DNA from 3 places in the Caproiciproducens sp. CPB-2 genome. Region 3 is predicted to be linked to each of the others. Evidence: predicted binding sites of a transcription regulator. Region 3 holds the regulator's gene; each other region holds the start of a gene.
The links. The regulator Rex, encoded in region 3, represses fermentation and respiration genes when NADH is low (regulators of the CRP and FNR family bind a similar motif). The targets are predictions, from matches to a motif close to ATTGTTAANNNNTTAACAAT.

Region 1: a site for Rex is predicted at 3,777-3,796, ahead of VXK30_RS08565 (acetyl-CoA C-acetyltransferase). Genes of this name have one in related genera too.
Region 2: a site for Rex is predicted at 3,475-3,494, ahead of VXK30_RS01500 (phosphoenolpyruvate carboxykinase (GTP)). Genes of this name have one in related genera too.

Annotation. Positions count from the first base shown of each region.
Region 1 covers NZ_CP142860.1:1,719,094-1,725,200, forward strand. Annotated here, with positions in the region: gene VXK30_RS08550 (DMT family transporter) at 256-1,134, shown strand; gene VXK30_RS08555 (alanyl-tRNA editing protein) at 1,324-2,487, shown strand; gene VXK30_RS08560 (threonine aldolase family protein) at 2,504-3,532, shown strand; gene VXK30_RS08565 (acetyl-CoA C-acetyltransferase) at 3,886-5,076, shown strand; gene VXK30_RS08570 (enoyl-CoA hydratase-related protein) at 5,109-5,885, shown strand; gene VXK30_RS08575 (3-hydroxyacyl-CoA dehydrogenase NAD-binding domain-containing protein) at 5,923-6,107, shown strand, end outside.
Region 2 covers NZ_CP142860.1:313,208-319,314, forward strand. Annotated here, with positions in the region: gene VXK30_RS01480 (putative RNA methyltransferase) at 1-755, shown strand, start outside; gene VXK30_RS01485 (hypothetical protein) at 734-1,900, shown strand; gene rimI (ribosomal protein S18-alanine N-acetyltransferase) at 1,897-2,352, shown strand; gene tsaD (tRNA (adenosine(37)-N6)-threonylcarbamoyltransferase complex transferase subunit TsaD) at 2,421-3,431, shown strand; gene VXK30_RS01500 (phosphoenolpyruvate carboxykinase (GTP)) at 3,594-5,357, shown strand; gene VXK30_RS01505 (NCS2 family permease) at 5,661-6,107, shown strand, end outside.
Region 3 covers NZ_CP142860.1:2,093,280-2,099,386, forward strand. Annotated here, with positions in the region: gene VXK30_RS10425 (aconitate hydratase) at 1-268, shown strand, start outside; gene VXK30_RS10430 (NADP-dependent isocitrate dehydrogenase) at 322-1,530, shown strand; gene VXK30_RS10435 (redox-sensing transcriptional repressor Rex) at 1,557-2,198, shown strand; gene VXK30_RS10440 (LemA family protein) at 2,391-2,948, shown strand; gene VXK30_RS10445 (DUF2207 domain-containing protein) at 2,977-4,917, shown strand; gene VXK30_RS10450 (CTP synthase) at 5,205-6,107, opposite strand, start outside.

The DNA of each region.
Region 1 (6,107 bases), 370 kb from region 3:
CATTTATTTCGCATTATATCACGATGAATCACGTAAATACAGATTAAAATAGACGATTTTTTCGTCTTAATATTGTGCATTCTGATATTTTTCATAATAAAGCCTTTTAAAGTGACAAATTGGGTATCGTAATTTTTGTCGTTTTTTATTGCAATTTTATTACAGTTCAAGTATTATATTGTGGTATGTGTTAGGCGCGGGGCTTGCCCGACGTGCTGAATGAGCAAATATTCAGATATTAAGAGGATATGTAAAATGGCTTCATCTTCTTCCCAAAGGCGTTCCGTCGGGCTTATGGCCGTCTGTGCCTGTCTGTGGAGCATTGCCGGTATTTTTATCAAATTGGTTCCGTGGAACGCAATGGTGATCGCGGGATTTCGCAGCCTGATCGCGGCAGCCGTGGTATTGATATTTATGCGTATGACCGGGCGCCGGGTTAAGCTGAATTTGTCCTCCCTTCAGAGCGGCGTCTGTATTGCGGCAACGTTTTTTGCCTTCGTTTCCGCCAATAAGATGACCACGGCCGCCAACGCCATTGTGCTGCAATTTACCTCGCCCGTCTTCATTTTGATTATTTCCGCGCTGGTTTTCCATCAGCATTTCCACAGGGCGGATCTTATTACCGTAGTGATAACGCTGTTCGGGATTTCTCTGTTTTTCTTTGATAAGCTTGGCGCGGGTAAGCTGATTGGCAATTGCCTTGCAATTCTCGCCGGACTGTTTATGGCGGGAATGTATGTGATTACCGGGCGTACGGATGATGATTCGCGTATGAGCGGTATCCTTTTCGGCCATCTGCTTACTGCGGTGATCGGAGTTCCGATGATTTTTATCTTTCCGGCTCCTGTCTCATCGACTGCGGTAATCAGCGTTCTGGCGCTGGGAGTCATACAGCTTGGCATCCCTTATATCCTGTATGGGCTTGCGGTAAAGGACTGTCCGCCGCTTGCATGCTCGCTGGTCGGCGCGATTGAACCGCTGCTGAATCCCTTTTGGGTCTTTATTTTTAACGGAGAGCAGCCCGGAAAATTCGCCCTTCTGGGCGGAGCCATTGTGATTGCCGCCGTAACCGGATGGTGTGTCTGGAGAGACCGTTTTGTTTCAGTCAATTCTCAGAATTCTCTGGACGATTAGGATTTGTTTTGAACTTTGAAATTCATTTTGTCAGGGCCTCAGCATAAGCTGTTGGCCCTTTTTCGATTCTGTGCTATAATAACCGCAAAGGGTCATGATACGCCGGTTTTATGTCCTGCCGGTCCGCCGGCTGCGCGGAAACCGGCGGGGATGGATGACTGTGAAGTTTTTAGGAAAGCTGGAAATGGAATGAATCAGGGAACGGAAAAATTATATTATAAAAATATGTATTTCAGAACCTTCCGTGCAAAGGTTCTCCGCTGTGAAAAGCAGGGAGAGCATTACGGCGTTGTGCTGGACAGAACGCTGTTTTATCCGGAGGGCGGGGGACAGCCCGCGGATATCGGGGTACTGGACACGGTCAATGTTCTGGATGTGCACGAGCAGGATGGCTGGATCGTTCATACGACGGACAGGCCGCTTCCCATGGGCTCTGCAGTAACAGGCGGAATCAACTGGCCGCACCGTTTTACGCTGATGCAGCAGCATTCGGGGGAACACATCGTTTCGGGAATTGTAAACCGCCTTTTCGGTCTCGACAACGTCGGTTTTCACATGGGGTCCAAAGTGGTAACCGTCGATTTTAACGGAGAGCTCAGCCAGGATGATCTTTCGCTGGTTGAAGCCCTGGCGAACGAAGCGATTTACCGGAACATTTCCATTGAAACATCTTATCCCGACGCGCAGGCGCTTTCGGCGCTTTCCTACCGGAGCAAAAAAGAACTGACCGGGGAAGTGCGCATCGTTACAATCCCCGGATACGACGTCTGTGCCTGCTGCGGTACACATGTCTCAAAGACCGGGGAGATCGGGATCATTAAGCTGATATCCGCCCAGCGTTATAAAGGAGGCACGCGTATCGGCCTCTTATGCGGTAAAAAAGCGGTGGATGATTACAATGAAAAAACAGACAGCGTCGGTGCCGTTTCGGTGCTTCTGTCCGCGAAGCCGGATAAAATAAAAGAAGCGGTGGAGCATCTGCTGGAAGAAACCAACGCTTTGAAGCAGCAGTTGACTTCCCTGAAAAATCAGATTTTTGCTTCCAGATGCGATCAGGTGTCGGAAGGGACGGAAAATATCTGTTTGTTTGAGCCGGATCTTGCACCCGCGGATCTTCGTACCTTTTGCCTGCTGCTGTGCGGCCGCTGTTCCGGCGTTGCCGCCGTCCTTTCGGGGGATGACGCTGCCGGATATCAGTATGCAGTGGGCAGCGAAAAGAAAGATGTCCGTGCGTTTGGAAAGGAACTGAATCAGGCTTTCAACGGAAGGGGCGGAGGCTCCAAAGAGCTTGTACAGGGCACCGTTCGGGGATTACAGCAGGAAATCAAATGTTTTATAGAAAACCATCATTGATGGCGGAGGAGTAAAAATGTACAGTTTTCATAATGACTACAGTGAAGGAGCCCACCCGAGAATTTTGGAGGCGCTCGCGAAAGCAAGCCGGGAGCAGAACGCCGTATACGGAAATGACCGCCACAGCCTGCACGCGGCTGAACTGATCCGGCAGCGCATTGGACGCGGCGATGTTGCGGTGCATTTTCTGGAAGGCGGGACCCAGACGAATCTGACGGCGATTTCAGCGTTTTTACGTCCTTATCAGGCCGCCGTGGCCGCCGAAACAGGGCATATCAATGTGCATGAAACCGGGGCCATAGAGGCTACGGGACATAAAGTATTGACGGTACATACAGAGGATGGAACGCTCACTCCTGAAATGGTTCAGGAGGTACTGGACGGACATACGGATGAGCATATGGTCCGCCCGAAGCTAATCTATATATCCGATTCAACCGAAATCGGAACGATTTACACCAAGGCTTCCCTTTCCGCGTTAAGCGAATTCTGCAGGGCCAATCAGCTTTATTTGTATCTGGACGGCGCACGGCTGGCCTCGGCGCTCACCTGCAGCGAAAATGACCTGACCCTGCGGGATCTGGCCGACCTTACGGACGCGTTTTATATCGGGGGCACCAAAAACGGCGTTTTACTGGGAGAAGCGCTTGTGATCTGCAACCCGGATCTGAAAGAAGATTTCCGCTATATGCAGAAGCAGAGGGGAGCCATTGCCGCCAAAGGGATGGTCCTGGGCGTCCAGTTTGAAGAACTGTTCCGGGATAATTTATACTTTGATCTGGCAAAGCACGCAAACGAAATGGCGGCCTTCCTTCGGGAAGAGATTGCCCGAGCGGGATTTCCATTTTTGTCTCCGTCTCCGACCAATCAGATTTTCCCGATTCTTCCGGATTCTTTGATCGAAAAGCTCAGGGAAAAGTACGGCTTTGAATTTTGGGCAAAGATCGATGCATCCGTTTCAGCGATTCGTCTGGTTACTTCCTGGGCTACGCCAAAGTCGGAAGTGGAGGCTTTTACGAAAGATTTTCTTGGTTTTGCTCGGTGAATCAAAGCTTTTTTATGCTGATAAGGAGCAAAGATTGGATGTGGATTTTTGTAAATATGCAGCGATCTTGACATCATCCTTCATAATTTTAAAAGAATTCCGGCTCACAGAGCCGGTTTTTTTTGCTTTCTTATAGAATTTTACTGGTTTTTTACATGCGCCGCTTTTATTTATGTGACAATTTTTGATAATTTTGTAACACTTTTTGAGATATTCATTTTAATTGTATTGCAAATCGAAGGATATTGTGATATATTTAACACATACCCGCGTTCAGTAAAATATTGCAAATTGAAGAACATGATGCTTCGCAATTGGACGAATTGCAAAAACATGAATGGAGGAAAATTTTTATGTCAAGAAAAGTTGTTTTAGCAGGCGCGTGCCGTACGGCCATCGGCAAGATGGGCGGCGCACTTTCCAACGTCCCGACCCCAACCCTCGGTACCATCGTCATTAAGGAAGCTTTGAAGCGTGCAAACGTAGCACCGGAGCAGGTTGACGAAGTCATTATGGGCTGTGTGTATCAGGCCGGTCTTGGCCAGAACGTCGCCCGTCAGTCCGCTGTTTACGCAGGCATTCCGGTAACCGTTCCGGCGTTCACCCTCAACAATCTCTGTGGTTCCGCTCTGAAAACCGTCAACGTTGCCGCCGCGCTGATTGAATCCGGCGAAGCTGACATCATCGTAGCCGGCGGTATGGAAAGCATGTCCGGCGCTCCGTATCTCCTGAAAAATGCCCGTTTCGGCTATCGCATGAACAACGGCGAGCTGCTCGATTCCATGATCCACGATGGTCTGGAAGATACCTTCAACCACTACCACATGGGCATCACCGCTGAAAATGTTGCGGAGCAGTACGGAATCACCCGTGAAATGCAGGACGAGTTTTCCGCATTCAGCCAGCAGAAGTGCGAAAAGGCACAGGCGGAAGGCAAATTTGACGAAGAAATCGTTCCCGTTCCGATTAAAGTAAAAAAAGAAACCGTTCTGTTTACGAAGGACGAAGGCCCCCGTGCAGGCGTTACAGCGGAAGGTATTTCCAAGCTGAAACCGGCATTTAAGAAAGACGGCACCGTTACCGCCGCAAACGCTTCCGGCATCAACGACGGCGCTGCCGCCATCGTTCTGATGAGCGAAGAAAAAGCAAAAGAACTCGGCGTAAAACCGATGGCAACCTGGATTGCCGGTGCTTCCGCCGGTGTTGATCCTTCCGTCATGGGTCTCGGCCCGATCTACAGCACCCGCAAGGTCATGGAGAAGACAGGCATGACAGTGGACGATATGGACCTGATTGAAGCAAACGAAGCTTTCGCCGCCCAGACTCTTGCCGTTGCGCACGATCTGAAATTCGACCAGTCCAAGGTCAACGTAAACGGCGGCGCTATCGCGCTGGGCCACCCGGTCGGATGTTCCGGATGCAGAATCCTTGTTACCCTTCTGTATGAAATGCAGCGCAGAAAATCCAAGTACGGCCTTGCCACACTCTGCGTAGGCGGCGGCATGGGCGTTTCCACAATCGTAAAAATGGGCGATGACGAATAATTGATAAACTGCAGAAAGAAGGTTATTGAATTATGAGTTACGTAAAATACGAGCAAAAGGATTTTATCGGGATTATTACCATTGACCGTGAAAAGGCGCTGAATGCCCTGAACAGCGAGGTCCTGACCGATCTCGAGGCTGTGCTGGACGGTGTTTCCATTGATACTACCAGATGCCTGATCATTACCGGCGCCGGACAGAAGTCCTTTGTCGCCGGCGCGGATATCGCCGAAATGAGCAGCAAAACACGGGCGGAGGGGGAGGCCTTCAGCGCAAAGGGCAACGCTGTTTTCAGAAAAATCGAAACCTTCCCGATCCCGGTGATCGCCGCGGTAAACGGGTTTGCTCTTGGCGGCGGCTGCGAGCTTTCTTTAAGCTGCGACATCCGTATCGCCGCTGAAAACGCGGTGTTTGCACAGCCCGAAGCGGGCCTCGGCATTACCGCCGGATTTGGCGGGACCCAGAGGCTTGCCCGTACCATCGGCATCGGCAAAGCCAAGGAAATGCTCTACACCTGCGGTAAGGTCAAGGCGGAGGAAGCGCTGAGGCTGGGCCTTGTCAATGCGGTTTATCCGGCGGATCAGCTGATGGAGGAATGCCTGAAGCTTGCCGGCAGAATCGCGGGCAACGCTCCGATCGCTGTCCGTGCCACTAAAAAAGCGGTCAATGACGGCATCCAGGTCGACATCGATTCCGGAATTGCCATCGAGGCCGCTCAGTTCGGCACCTGCTTTGAAACAGAAGACCAGAAAAACGCCATGAAGGCTTTCTGTGAGAAGCGTAAACCGGATCCGTTCGTAAATAGATAATTTTTTAATAAATTATATTGAATCAGGAGGAATTAAAATGAAAGTTGGTATTATTGGCGCGGGCACCATGGGTTCCGGAATTGCTCAGGCGTTTGCTCAGACCGACGGATATACGGTTAAGCTTTGCGATATTAACGAAGAGTTTGCCGCCGGCGGAAAAAAGAAAATCGCCAAAGGCTTTGAGAAGCTTGTTGCCAAAGGAAAGATGGATCAGGCAAAAGC
Region 2 (6,107 bases), 1.7 Mb from region 3:
GGGAGGGCTATGTCCACCTCCTGCCGCCGAACAAAATGCACGCCAAAGTACCCGGCGACAATCAGGAAATGACCGCGTCGCGCCGCCGCTTTCTGGAATCCGGCGCCTACCGGCTTTTCAGCGATAAGCTCAACGAGCTGGTGCGCGCATATTCCCGGACAAAAAGTCCAATCCTCCTTGACGCGGGCTGCGGGGAGGGCTACTATACCGGGCGGCTGTGCGACGACCTGCTTTCCCACGGGTTTGCCCCGCGGGTCTTCGGGTTTGATATTTCCAAGTTTGCGGTAAAGGCCGCGGCGAAAAAATATAAATCGATTTCCTTCGCCGTCGCCAGCAGCTTCGCCATCCCGGTTTCGGACGGCGCGGCGGATTTTGCTCTGGACGTGTTCGCGCCGGTGGTGGAAAGCGAGCTGAACCGTGTGCTCAAACCGGGCGGAACTCTGATTTTAGCCGTGCCGGGTCCCCGCCATCTGTACGGGTTAAAGGAAATCCTGTACGACGAGCCCTATGAGAACGAGTCCTTTGAGGCGGATTACGGCGGATTTGCCTTTATCGGCCGCGTGCCGGCACAGACCGACGCCGCGATTTCCGGAGCGTTGATTCAGGACCTGTTCGCCATGACGCCCTATTTCTATAAAACCGGGGCGGAGGGCGTACGGCGGCTGAAACAGGTGCAGACGCTAAAAACGCATCTCGAATTTGATTTTCTAATCTATGAAAAGGTGGGAGAAAATTGCGCAGGCGCAAAGAGCTGACAAACGAACAGTTTGAAAACATGGGCTTCCTTGTTCTGATCACGGTGCTGGCCCTGCTGTGCCGTTTTCTGCTTTTCCCGTTTGAATCGGGGGATTACCACCAGTTTTTGCAGGGATGGTATACCTCGCTGAAGGGAAACGGCGGCTTTGCGGCGGTGGGGATGGATATCGGCGACTATATGCCGACCTATCTTTATCTGCTTGCCGGGTTTACCTATCTTCCCGTTTCCGGGCTGACCGCCATTAAGCTGGTTTCCAGCCTGGCGGACATTGTTCTGGCCGTTTACGTGATGAAAACGGTCCGGCTGAAGTATGAAGACCCCCTGTACGGAGGAATGGCTTACGCGGCTGTCCTGTTCCTGCCGAGCGTGGTGCTGAATTCGGCCGTCTGGGGACAGTGCGACGCAATTTTTACCGCCGCACTCGTCGCCTGTGTATACTATTTCATGCTGGATAAGGAATATCAGGCGGTCGCCGCCTTTGCCGTCGCGTTTATCTTTAAATTGCAGGCGGTGTTTCTGGCGCCGTTTTTGCTGCTCCTGCTCATCAAGCGCAGGGTGCGCCTCAGCACTTTTCTGATGATTCCGTTCGTGTACCTGCTGGCCATCCTTCCCGCCATGTTTCTGGGGCGCAGCATGCGGGAACTTCTGACGGTGTATTTTTCCCAGGCGGGGCAGTATAAGATGATTGCCATGTTCCTGCCGAACCTGTACACCTGGCTGCCGGAGGACACGCCGGAGTACATCAGCGCCGCCGCGGTGATCCTGGCCGGCGCGCTGACCATTGCCGCGCTTTTCTATCTGTATAAGAGGAAGTTTGTTTTTACGGACGAATTGTTTGTTTCGCTGGCGCTCTTTTTCGCGCTGTTTTTACCGTTCATCCTCCCGCATATGCACGAGCGGTATTTCTATCTGGCGGATATCCTGTCGGTCGTCTTCGCGTTTTATTTTCCGAAGATGCTCTATGTGCCGGTGGTCACGGTGCTGAGCTCCACCTACGCCGTCTGCCACAACCTGTTCAACACGGACTTTTTCAGCGTGCAGCTGCTGGCGGTCATGATGCTATTTATTCTGATACAGGTCGCAAGGCACGCGGTGCGTCAGATTGACCTGCAGTCGGAGCAGCCGGGGCAGGTGCCGGGGTGAGCGGGGCGCGGATCGTGCCGATGGGCGAGAAGCACCTTGGCGCGCTGGAGAAGATCGACGCCCTCTGCTTTTCGGACCCCTGGACGCGCGAAGGGCTCCGCGCGGAGCTCTCCAGCGATACGGCCCGGTTTGCCGCGGCGGAGTGCGGGGGGGAAACCGTGGGCTGCGCGGGCATGCACTGCGTCTGCGGGGAATGCTATATCGACAAGGTCTGCGTCCACCCCGGCTTTCGCCGGAGGGGGATCGCGCGGGCGCTGGTGCGGTATTTAATAGAGGACGCGGTCAGGAACCATGCGGAATTCATCACGCTGGAGGTGCGGCGGAGCAACGATGCCGCCGTCGCGCTTTACGCCGGGCTCGGCTTTGAGCCGGTCGGGGTCAGGAAGGATTTTTACACGTCACCGAAAGAGGACGCGCTGCTGATGACGAGATTTTTTCAGAATAAAGGATGAACGCTCCGGTTTTCCGTCGGACAGCGGGCCGGACGGTTTTATTTTAAAGAATAAGGGGAAAATAGAGAATGCGGATTTTAGCACTGGAAAGCTCCTGCGACGAGACCGCCGCCGCGGTGGTGGAGGACGGAAGAAAAGTTCTGTCTTCGGTGGTTGCCTCACAGGTGGAGGAACATAAGCTGTACGGCGGCGTCGTGCCGGAAATCGCGTCGCGCCGTCACTGCGAGGCGATTGTGGGCGTTACGCAGCAGGCCCTTGACGACGCGGGAATGACGCTGGGCGAGGCCGACGCCGTCGCCGTCACCTACGCGCCCGGACTGATCGGCGCGCTGCTGGTGGGCGTGAATTTTGCGAAGGGGCTGGCCCTGTCCTCCGGAAAGCCGATCGTGCCGGTGCACCACCTCCGCTCGCACATCGCCGCGAACTACATCACCTCACCGGAGCTGAAGCCGCCGTTTCTGTGCCTGATCGTCTCCGGCGGCCACAGCCATATTGTGGAGGTGAAGGATTACACGGACCTTCATGTTCTGGGCCGCACGCGCGACGACGCGGCCGGCGAAGCCTTTGATAAGGCCGCACGGGCCATGGGGATGCCTTACCCCGGCGGGGTGGAGATGGACAGGCGCGCCGAGGGCGGGAACCCCAAAGCCTTTCCGCTGCCGCACCCGACGGTGGACGGCTCTCCGTACGATTACAGCTTTTCCGGGCTGAAAACGGCGGTGATCAACCTGATCCACAACGCGCGGCAGAAGGGACAGGCTTTGCCGGTGGAGGACCTGGCGGCCTCGTTCCGCAAGGCGGTGGTCGACTGTCTGGTCAAAAATTTTGTAAAGGCCGCGCAGGATACCGGCAGCACCAAACTGGTGATCGCGGGCGGCGTTTCCGCCAATTCCCTTCTGCGCAGCCGCCTGCGGAAGGAATGCGGGGACCGCGGCTGGAAATTCTATATGCCGGAGCTGAAGCTTTGCGGGGACAACGCCGCCATGGTCGGCGCGCAGGGATACTATGAGTTTCTTGCAGGAAACATCGCAAAAATGGACCTGAATGCCCACGCGGCGATGCCGATTGAAGGAAGCTGATGAAAATCCTCCAAAAGTGGAGCAAAAGCTTTGTGCATTTTACTATGGTAAATTTTTAACGAATTCAATATTTCAAGATTGATTAAAACGCCTTAATGTATTATAATGAGAACCAATATCATCAATTTTGGAAGGTCATTGGACCGGAAGGAGAAATGAGTTATGACAAGCAACAAGTCTGTTTTGAACTGGATTGAGGAAATGAAAGCGCTTGTCGGTCCGGATAAATTAGTCTGGATTGACGGGTCAGAGGCTCAGCTTGAGGCATTGCGCGCCCAAGCCTGTGCTTCGGGGGAACTCATCAAGCTGAATCAGGAAAAACTCCCTGGCTGCTACCTGCACCGCACCGCGGTAAACGACGTTGCCCGCGTTGAGGACAGGACCTTTATCTGCTCCCGCAAAGAAGAGGACGCGGGCCCGACCAACCACTGGAAAGACCCTCAGGAAGCCTATAAAATGCTTTACGACATTGCCAGGGGCAGCTACAGGGGCCGCACCATGTATGTGATCCCCTATTCCATGGGTCCGATCGGCTCGCCGCTCGCAAAAATTGGCGTAGAGCTCACAGATTCCATTTATGTTGTATTAAATATGGCGATTATGACCCGTGTGGGCCAGAAGGTCTGGGATACGCTGGGCGACAGCGCCGACTGGGTAAAGGGCCTGCACTGCAAGTGCGACATCGACGCGGAGAAGAGATACATCTGCCACTTTCCGGAGGACAATACCATTATCTCCGTCAACTCCGGCTACGGCGGAAACGTTCTGCTGGGCAAAAAGTGCTTTGCGCTGCGCATCGCTTCCTACCTTGGAAAGACAGAGGGCTGGATGGCGGAGCATATGCTGATTCTCGGCATTGAAAACCCGAAGGGCGAAATCAAATACGTCGCCGCCGCGTTCCCGTCCGCCTGCGGCAAGACCAACCTGGCGATGCTGATTCCGCCGGAAGGCTACCGCAGGAAGGGCTACAAGGTTTGGACGGTCGGCGACGATATCGCCTGGATGCGTCAGGGCCCGGACGGCAGGCTGTACGCGATCAATCCTGAAAACGGATTCTTCGGCGTCGCTCCCGGCACAAACGCAAAGTCAAACCCGAACGCGCTTGCTTCCACACAGTCCGGCACCATCTTCACCAATGTCGTCCAGAATCTTGACGACAACACCGTCTGGTGGGAAGGCCTTGACAAGAATCCCCCGAAGAACGCGGTCAACTGGAAAGGCGAGCCCTGGGACGGCACCACTTCCGACCAGAAGGGCGCTCATCCGAACAGCCGCTTCACCGCTCCCGCAAAGAACTGCCCCTGCGTCAGCCCCGAGTTTGACAAGGGCGCGGGCGTTCCGATTTCCGCCATCATCTTCGGCGGCCGCCGCGCACAGACCACTCCGCTGGTCTATCAGTCCCGCGACTGGAACAACGGCGTGTTCGTCGGCTCCATCATGGCCTCTGAAACAACCGCCGCCGCGACCGGCGCAGTCGGCGTAGTCCGCCGCGACCCGATGGCGATGCTGCCCTTCTGCGGTTACCATATGGGCGACTACTTCAAGCACTGGATCGAAATGGGCGAAAAGCTCGGCGATAAGGCTCCGAAGATTTTCAACGTCAACTGGTTCCGCCTCGACGAGGAAGGCCACTTCATTTGGCCGGGCTTCGGCGACAACCTGCGCGTGCTGGAGTGGATCATCAACCGCTGCGACGGAAAGGCCGACGCCGTTAAGACCCCGATCGGCTTTGTTCCGAAGGCGGAGGATATCAACCTGGAAGGACTTGACTTCAGCGTAGACACCCTGAAGAGCATTCTTGAGGTCAGGAACGATCAGTGGGTCAAAGAGGCCGAGGGCATTGAGGAATTCTACAAGAAGTTCGGCGATAAGCTTCCGAAGGAGCTGAGGAGTCAGCTCGATATCCTGAAGAACAACCTGAAATAATTCTATTGATTTTCGGCGGCGGCTTTGTTGGGAAGCCGCCGCTTGTTTTATGCCTTTTGCAACTCGAAAGCGGTTTCATGCATCTTTTGGGATAGAGCACTATAAATTTGGCACAGAAGCCCATTTTTTTGCATTTTGCAGACGAAATTGTCTCAAAAAGTATGAATAAATTGTTTCTAATTCAAAAAGTTTGTGTAAATATCACATTGTCATATCCTGCCGGAAGCTCTATACTATAAATAAATCATGTTGATTACCCGGCAACGCTTTGTCGGGCACTTTTATTTATCAGGAGGAAAAATTATGGCAGGCAGTTCAGAAACAGCATACCATCCGAAGGGAGACTTCTTTAATTTAAAGGGCAATCATACGAATGTCCGTACAGAAGTCGGAGCAGGTCTGACCACTTTCTTCGCAATGGCGTACATCATCGTCGTGAACCCGACCATGCTGTCCCAGACAGGCATGAAGTGGGGCGCCGTATTCCTTGCGACCATCATTGCTTCCGTAATCGGCACTCTTATTATGGGCCTGTTCGCAAATGTTCCGTACGCGCAGGCTCCGGGCATGGGGCTTAACGCCTTCTTTGTGTTTACCGTATGCTTCGGCTTACAGTTCAAATGGCAGGAAGCGCTCGCAATGGTTTTCATCTGCGGCCTTGTCAACATTTTCATTACGGTAACCAAAATCCGCAAGCTCATCATCAAATCCATTCCGGAAAGCCTTCAGAATGCCATCGGCGGTGGTATC
Region 3 (6,107 bases):
CTTTGCGCGTATCCACTGCGCCAATCTGGCGAACGGAGGAATCCTTCCGCTCGTATTTAAAAACGAGAAGGATTACGACGGAATCGACCAGATGGACGAACTGGAGCTGCCGGATATCCGCGCCACCATCGAAAACGGCGGAACCGTTCTTGTAAAAAACCTGACAAAAGGCACCTCCTTCGAAGCAGACGCCATTCTGAGCGACCGTCAGAGAAAGATCGTTCTTGCAGGCGGCCTGCTGAGCTACATCAAAGAACAGAACAGCTGATACAAAAATACAACGGACTTGCAGAACGCTTACAGAAAACAGGAGGGCTACGAATGAATAAGATTCAAATGGCGACGCCGCTGGTGGAAATGGACGGCGACGAAATGACCAGAATCATCTGGAAGATGATTAAAGATATCCTGCTGATCCCCTATATCGACCTGAAGACGGAATATTACGATCTTGGGCTGGAAAACCGCGACGCAACCGACGATAAGGTCACGTTTGATTCCGCTTATGCCACAAAGAAATACGGCGTTGCCGTAAAATGCGCAACGATTACCGCGAACGCGGACAGAGTGCGCGAGTATGGATTGAAAGAAATGTGGAAATCCCCGAACGGCACCATCCGTGCAATTCTGGATGGCACCGTTTTTCGTTCCCCTATCCTTGTGAAGGGCATTACGCCCTTTATCACCACCTGGAAAAAGCCGATCACCATTGCGCGCCACGCCTACGGCGACGTCTACCGCAACACGGAAATGACCGTCCCCGCCGGCGCAAAAGCCGAGCTTGTCGTTACAAAAGCGGACGGCACCGAAGAGCGCGCGCTGATCCATGATTTCGAGACATCCGGCATTATTCAGGGCCAGCACAACATTGACAAAAGCATTGAAAGCTTTGCCCGGTCCTGTTTCAGCTACGCGCTCGACGTCGGACAGGATGTGTGGTTTTCGACCAAGGACACGATTTCAAAAAAATACGATCATCGTTTCAAGGATATTTTTCAGGAAATTTACGAATCTGATTACAAAGAAAAATTTGAAAAAGCCGGTATTACCTATTTTTACACCTTAATTGACGACGCGGTAGCCCGTGTGGTCCGTTCAGAAGGCGGATACATCTGGGCCTGCAAAAATTACGACGGCGACGTCATGAGCGATATGGTCGCAACCGCCTTCGGCAGCCTTGCCATGATGACGAGCGTTCTCGTTTCGCCCGAAGGAATCTATGAATACGAGGCGGCCCACGGCACCGTACAGCGCCATTACTACAAACATCTGAAGGGCGAAAAGACGTCCACCAATTCCATGGCTACCCTGTTTGCCTGGACCGGCGCGCTGAAAAAACGCGGAGAGCTCGATCACCTTCCCGCGTTGACGGATTTTGCGGACAAACTGGAAAAAGCGTCTATTCAGACAGTTGAAAGCGGCATTATGACCGGCGATCTTGCCGCTCTTTCCACGCTGCCAGGCAAAACCACAGTTGACACCGAAACCTTTTTAAGGGAAGTCAATAAAAGTCTGGTTCGGCTTCTATAAACCGGACTATTACGGAGGGAAAGCGTATGCCAAGACGCGAAAATATTTCAATGTCGGTAATCAGAAGATTGCCCCGCTACTATCGTTTTTTAACCCATCTGAAACAAAAAGGGGTCACCAGGATCTCTTCCACCGAGCTGTCCGTGAAGCTGGGGCTGACCGCCTCGCAGATCCGTCAGGACCTGAACTGCTTCGGCGGGTTCGGCCAGCAGGGTTACGGCTATATTGTCGACCAGCTCTGTGATGAAATCGGGAATATTCTGGGCCTTTCCAATGAGTATAAGGCGATTCTGATCGGAGCCGGAAATTTGGGAAGAGCAATCGCCTCTCACATGTCGTTTGATGACGAAGGGTTCAGACTGATCGGTATTTTTGACAGCTCCCCCAGTAAAACCGGGACCAGAATCAACGGTCAGATTGTACGCGACACGGTGGAGCTGGAAGATTTTTGCCAGAAGGACCAGCCGACCATGGCTGTGCTCTGCATCCCCCGCGACGGCGTTCATACCATGATTGAACGCCTTTACAATCTGGGTGTGCGCAATTACTGGAACTTCAGCCATTATGATATTACAATGAAGTATGAAGATACGATTGTTGAGAACGTTCATCTGAACGACAGCCTGATGACGCTTTGCTACCGAATTTCAAACCCAAGCCGGAAATAAACTGTTCAGGGGGAAAGGATATGAAAATCCTTTCCCCTTTTTGCATGGCAAATAAAATCTGTTTTCGGGGTACAATAAGGATTGTTTTCCCCCGCTTTTCTTTTTATGTAAAATATGTTATGATCATTTCATAGCAATTTAAGCGATGTCTTGATATTCAAAAACCGCAGAGATGATTAGGAGGTACGCATCATGGATTGGATCACCTTTGGCATTATTGCCGCAGTTATCCTGATTCTTGTTTTCTGGGTCACAGGCATGTACAACAAGCTTGTCTCTTTCTCCGTAAGAGTGGACAACGGATGGGCACAGGTGGACGTTCAGCTGAAAAAACGCTTTGACCTCATCCCCAACCTGGTGGAAACCGTCAAGGGATACGCTTCCCATGAAAAATCGACCCTGGAAGAGGTCACAAAATGGCGCAGCGCGGCCATGAGCTCCAAAACGCCCGAAGAGGCGATGGAGAACAACGCCAAGCTGTCCCGCGCGATGGTAAACCTGTTTGCCACGGCGGAGCAATACCCGGACCTGAAGGCAAACCAGAATTTTCTGGACCTGCAGGGTCAGCTGAAGGACATTGAAAGCAAAATTGCTTTCGCCCGTCAGTTTTATAACGACACCGCAATGAAATACAACGAGTACGTCATGCATTTCCCGTCCAATATCATTGCTTCCCTGTTCCATTTCGGACAGAAAAAATACTTTGAGATCGAGGAAGCCGATAAAGCCGTACCACAGGTGAAATTCTGATTTTCGGCGAACGAAGGGAGCATACAGATTGGCCAAAAAGCTTTTTGGCGGGATGGCTGCGGCCGTCGCCGCTATCCTATTGATTCTTTTTATCATCGGCGCCGGCGGTTACAAGCACGGCGCAAAGCAGACTTTGGAAAATCTGGATATCGTTTCTCAGCTGAACAGTAACGGCGATATGCAGGTGACGGAAACCTGGCGCATCAATCTGGAAGACCGCGGCAAGCCCTACAGCAACCTGTATAAAACCTTCCCGGTTAACGGAAGCCAGAGCGTAGGAATCGAAAATTTATCCGTGTACGACATGGATGAAAACGTTCAGTACAGCTTCCGTGACGATATCAATCCGACAAGCGGCTATTTTTCTGAGGATAACGTCTGTTATATTTACAACACGGCGAAGGACATCGAAATCGGCTGGTTTTTGCCGGCGATCGACAGCGGCGTACGAAACTTCAAGGTATCGTACACTATCAGGAACCTTGTCAGTGTATACGGAGATACTTCCGTCCTGTACAACGCCTTTATCGGAAAGAACTTCAGTATTCCGATCACCCAGCTGTACGGCACCATCTTGATTCCGTCCGGCGCGAAGGATAAGGAAGTGAAGGGATGGCTGCACTGTACGGCGCAGAGTCAGTTAACCATCGATTCCCCTGCCCGGATTTCCTTTACCGCAAGCCAGGTTCCGCCGGAGACGCTGGTGGAAACGCGCGTCTGCATGCCCGTTTCCCTGTTCCCGGATTCGACAAGGATCAGTACGGTCAACGTGCTGAGCGATATTGAAAAGGAAGAGAATAAATGGGCGCAGGACTGGGAGAACCAGCAGAAGCTGAATTACACGGTCGGCGTAGTGGATGCCGTGGGCGGAGTTGTTCTGGTGATAGCCGGAATCTTCATTCTGATATGGCTGAAAAAAAAAGCCAGACCGTATCAGGTGGACGCTCCCGAATACACCCGCGAGATACCAGAGGACAGTTCCCCCGGCGGAGCGGCAAACCTGTTCTATTATTACAGCGGCGGGGTCACCAGCAAAGAAGAAGGGCGTGTTTTCAGCGCTACGCTGATGAGCCTGGCGCGCAAGGGGTACGTCCGGTTTGACTCCAACGAGAAAAAAGATTTTGTGGTAAGCATAGCGGAAAATACAAAACAGATGCCGCTTACGCAAAGCGAGCAGACGTTTTATGATATGATTTCCGCCGTGGCGTCGTCATTTGACGGCCGGTTTACCATGAAGCAATTTGAAAATTACGCCAAGGATCACAACAAATCGATCGACAGCAAAATGGAACTCTTTCTGTCGCAGACAAAGAGGGAAATCGCCTCGCGCGGGTATTATGAGCGCCGGCCCGCTTTTCTGACGGTCAGCTCCGTTCTGGGAATTCTCGGTATTGTGGGAGCCATCGCGATCCTTCTGCTTTCAGGCGGCTGGCTGGTCTACATTCCCGTGGGATTCATCGTTTTTGGAGTCCTGCTGATCATTGCTTCGAGCGGAAAAACAAGGCTGAGCAAAAAGGGAGAATACGATTACGCCGTATGGCAGGGACTGAAAAAATACATGCTCGAATTTTCGCGCATGAAGGAATACGGCGTTCCGGAGCTTACGCTTTGGGAGGAATACCTTGTTTACGCAACCATGATGGGCATTTCCAAAAAGGTCTGCGATCAGCTCAGAATGGTCTATCCGCAGCTGAATGACGACGGCTACCTCTACACGAATTACGGAGGCAGCTACATGTACTACATGTTCGGCCGTTCCATCGGCATGGGCGGGTTCAGCCACATCGGCAGCGATTTCGGCGCCTCGCTGGGAAACACGATCAGCAACATCAGCACTTCCGCTACGCGCCTTGCGCACCCGCCCCAATCCGGAGGCTCGGGGGGCTTCGGCGGCGGTGGTTTTGGCGGCGGCGGCTTCGGAGGAGGCGGCGGCGGCTTTGGCGGCGGCGGTGGCGGCGGCGCCAGATAACCGGATAACAGCACAAAGAACCGTTGGGAACCGTTTGGTTTCCGGCGGTTCTCTTTTTATTGCCAGTCAAGCAGCCGGCAAAGCAATCCCTACAGCAATTTCATTTCGGTTTGCGAGACAAAACACGTTCCTCCCCCGCCTTCGGCGGGGGAGGAACACACCCTTGTGGCTAAATCGACTGGAAACGCTGTTAAACAAATTCTAAATAAAATTAAAACTGCAAAAAATGCTGCCTCCCATCGAAAATGGAAGACAGCAATAAAAATTCAGATTTCGGATACCGGCGGCTATTTCTTTTGGCCCGCCTTGTACTCCTTTGCCGCGCCGACCAGGCCCTTGAAAAGCGGGTGCGGGCGGTTCGGACGGGACTTGAATTCCGGATGGAACTGGGAGCCCAGAAACCACGGATGCTCCGGGACTTCCATCATTTCCACGATATGGTCGTCCGGCGATTTCCCGCAGAAGACCACGCCCGCCTGTTCAAACCGCTCGCGGTAATCGTTGTTCACCTCAAAGCGGTGACGGTGGCGCTCGGAAATGAGCGGTTCGTTGCCATAAAGCGCAGCCGCTTTCGTGCCCGCGGTCAGCTTGCACGGATACTGTCCAAGGCGCATGGTGCCGCCTATCTGGACAACGTCCTTCTGCTCCGGCATCAGGTCAATGACATGGTTGCTGCTCTGCGGATCGAATTCCGCCGAGTTCGCGTCCGCAAGGCCCAGCACATCGCGGGCGTACTCCACAATCGCAAGCTGCATGCCGAGGCAGATGCCGAGGCACGGAATCCGGTTGACCCTGGCATAGTGAATCGCCGTAATCATGCCCTCAATGCCCCTCTGTCCGAATCCGCCAGGCACGATCACGCCGTCCATACCGGTAAGAATTTCCGCGACGTTGTCCGGGGTGATCGTTTCGGAATCAATCCATTTGATATTTACTTTGACGTTATTGCCGATTCCGCCGTGGGTCAGGGCTTCGGCAACGCTCAGATACGCGTCATGCAGCTCCACATATTTGCCTACAAGCCCGATGGTGACGCTTTCCGTCAGGGACATGGCCGTGTTGACCATGGCGATCCAGTCGCTCAGATCAGCGCCGGGCGTGTCCAGCCCAAAGCGTTTACAGACGATATCGTCCAGACGCTCGTCCTTCAACGCAAGAGGCACCTGATACAGAAGCGGAAGATCCAGGTT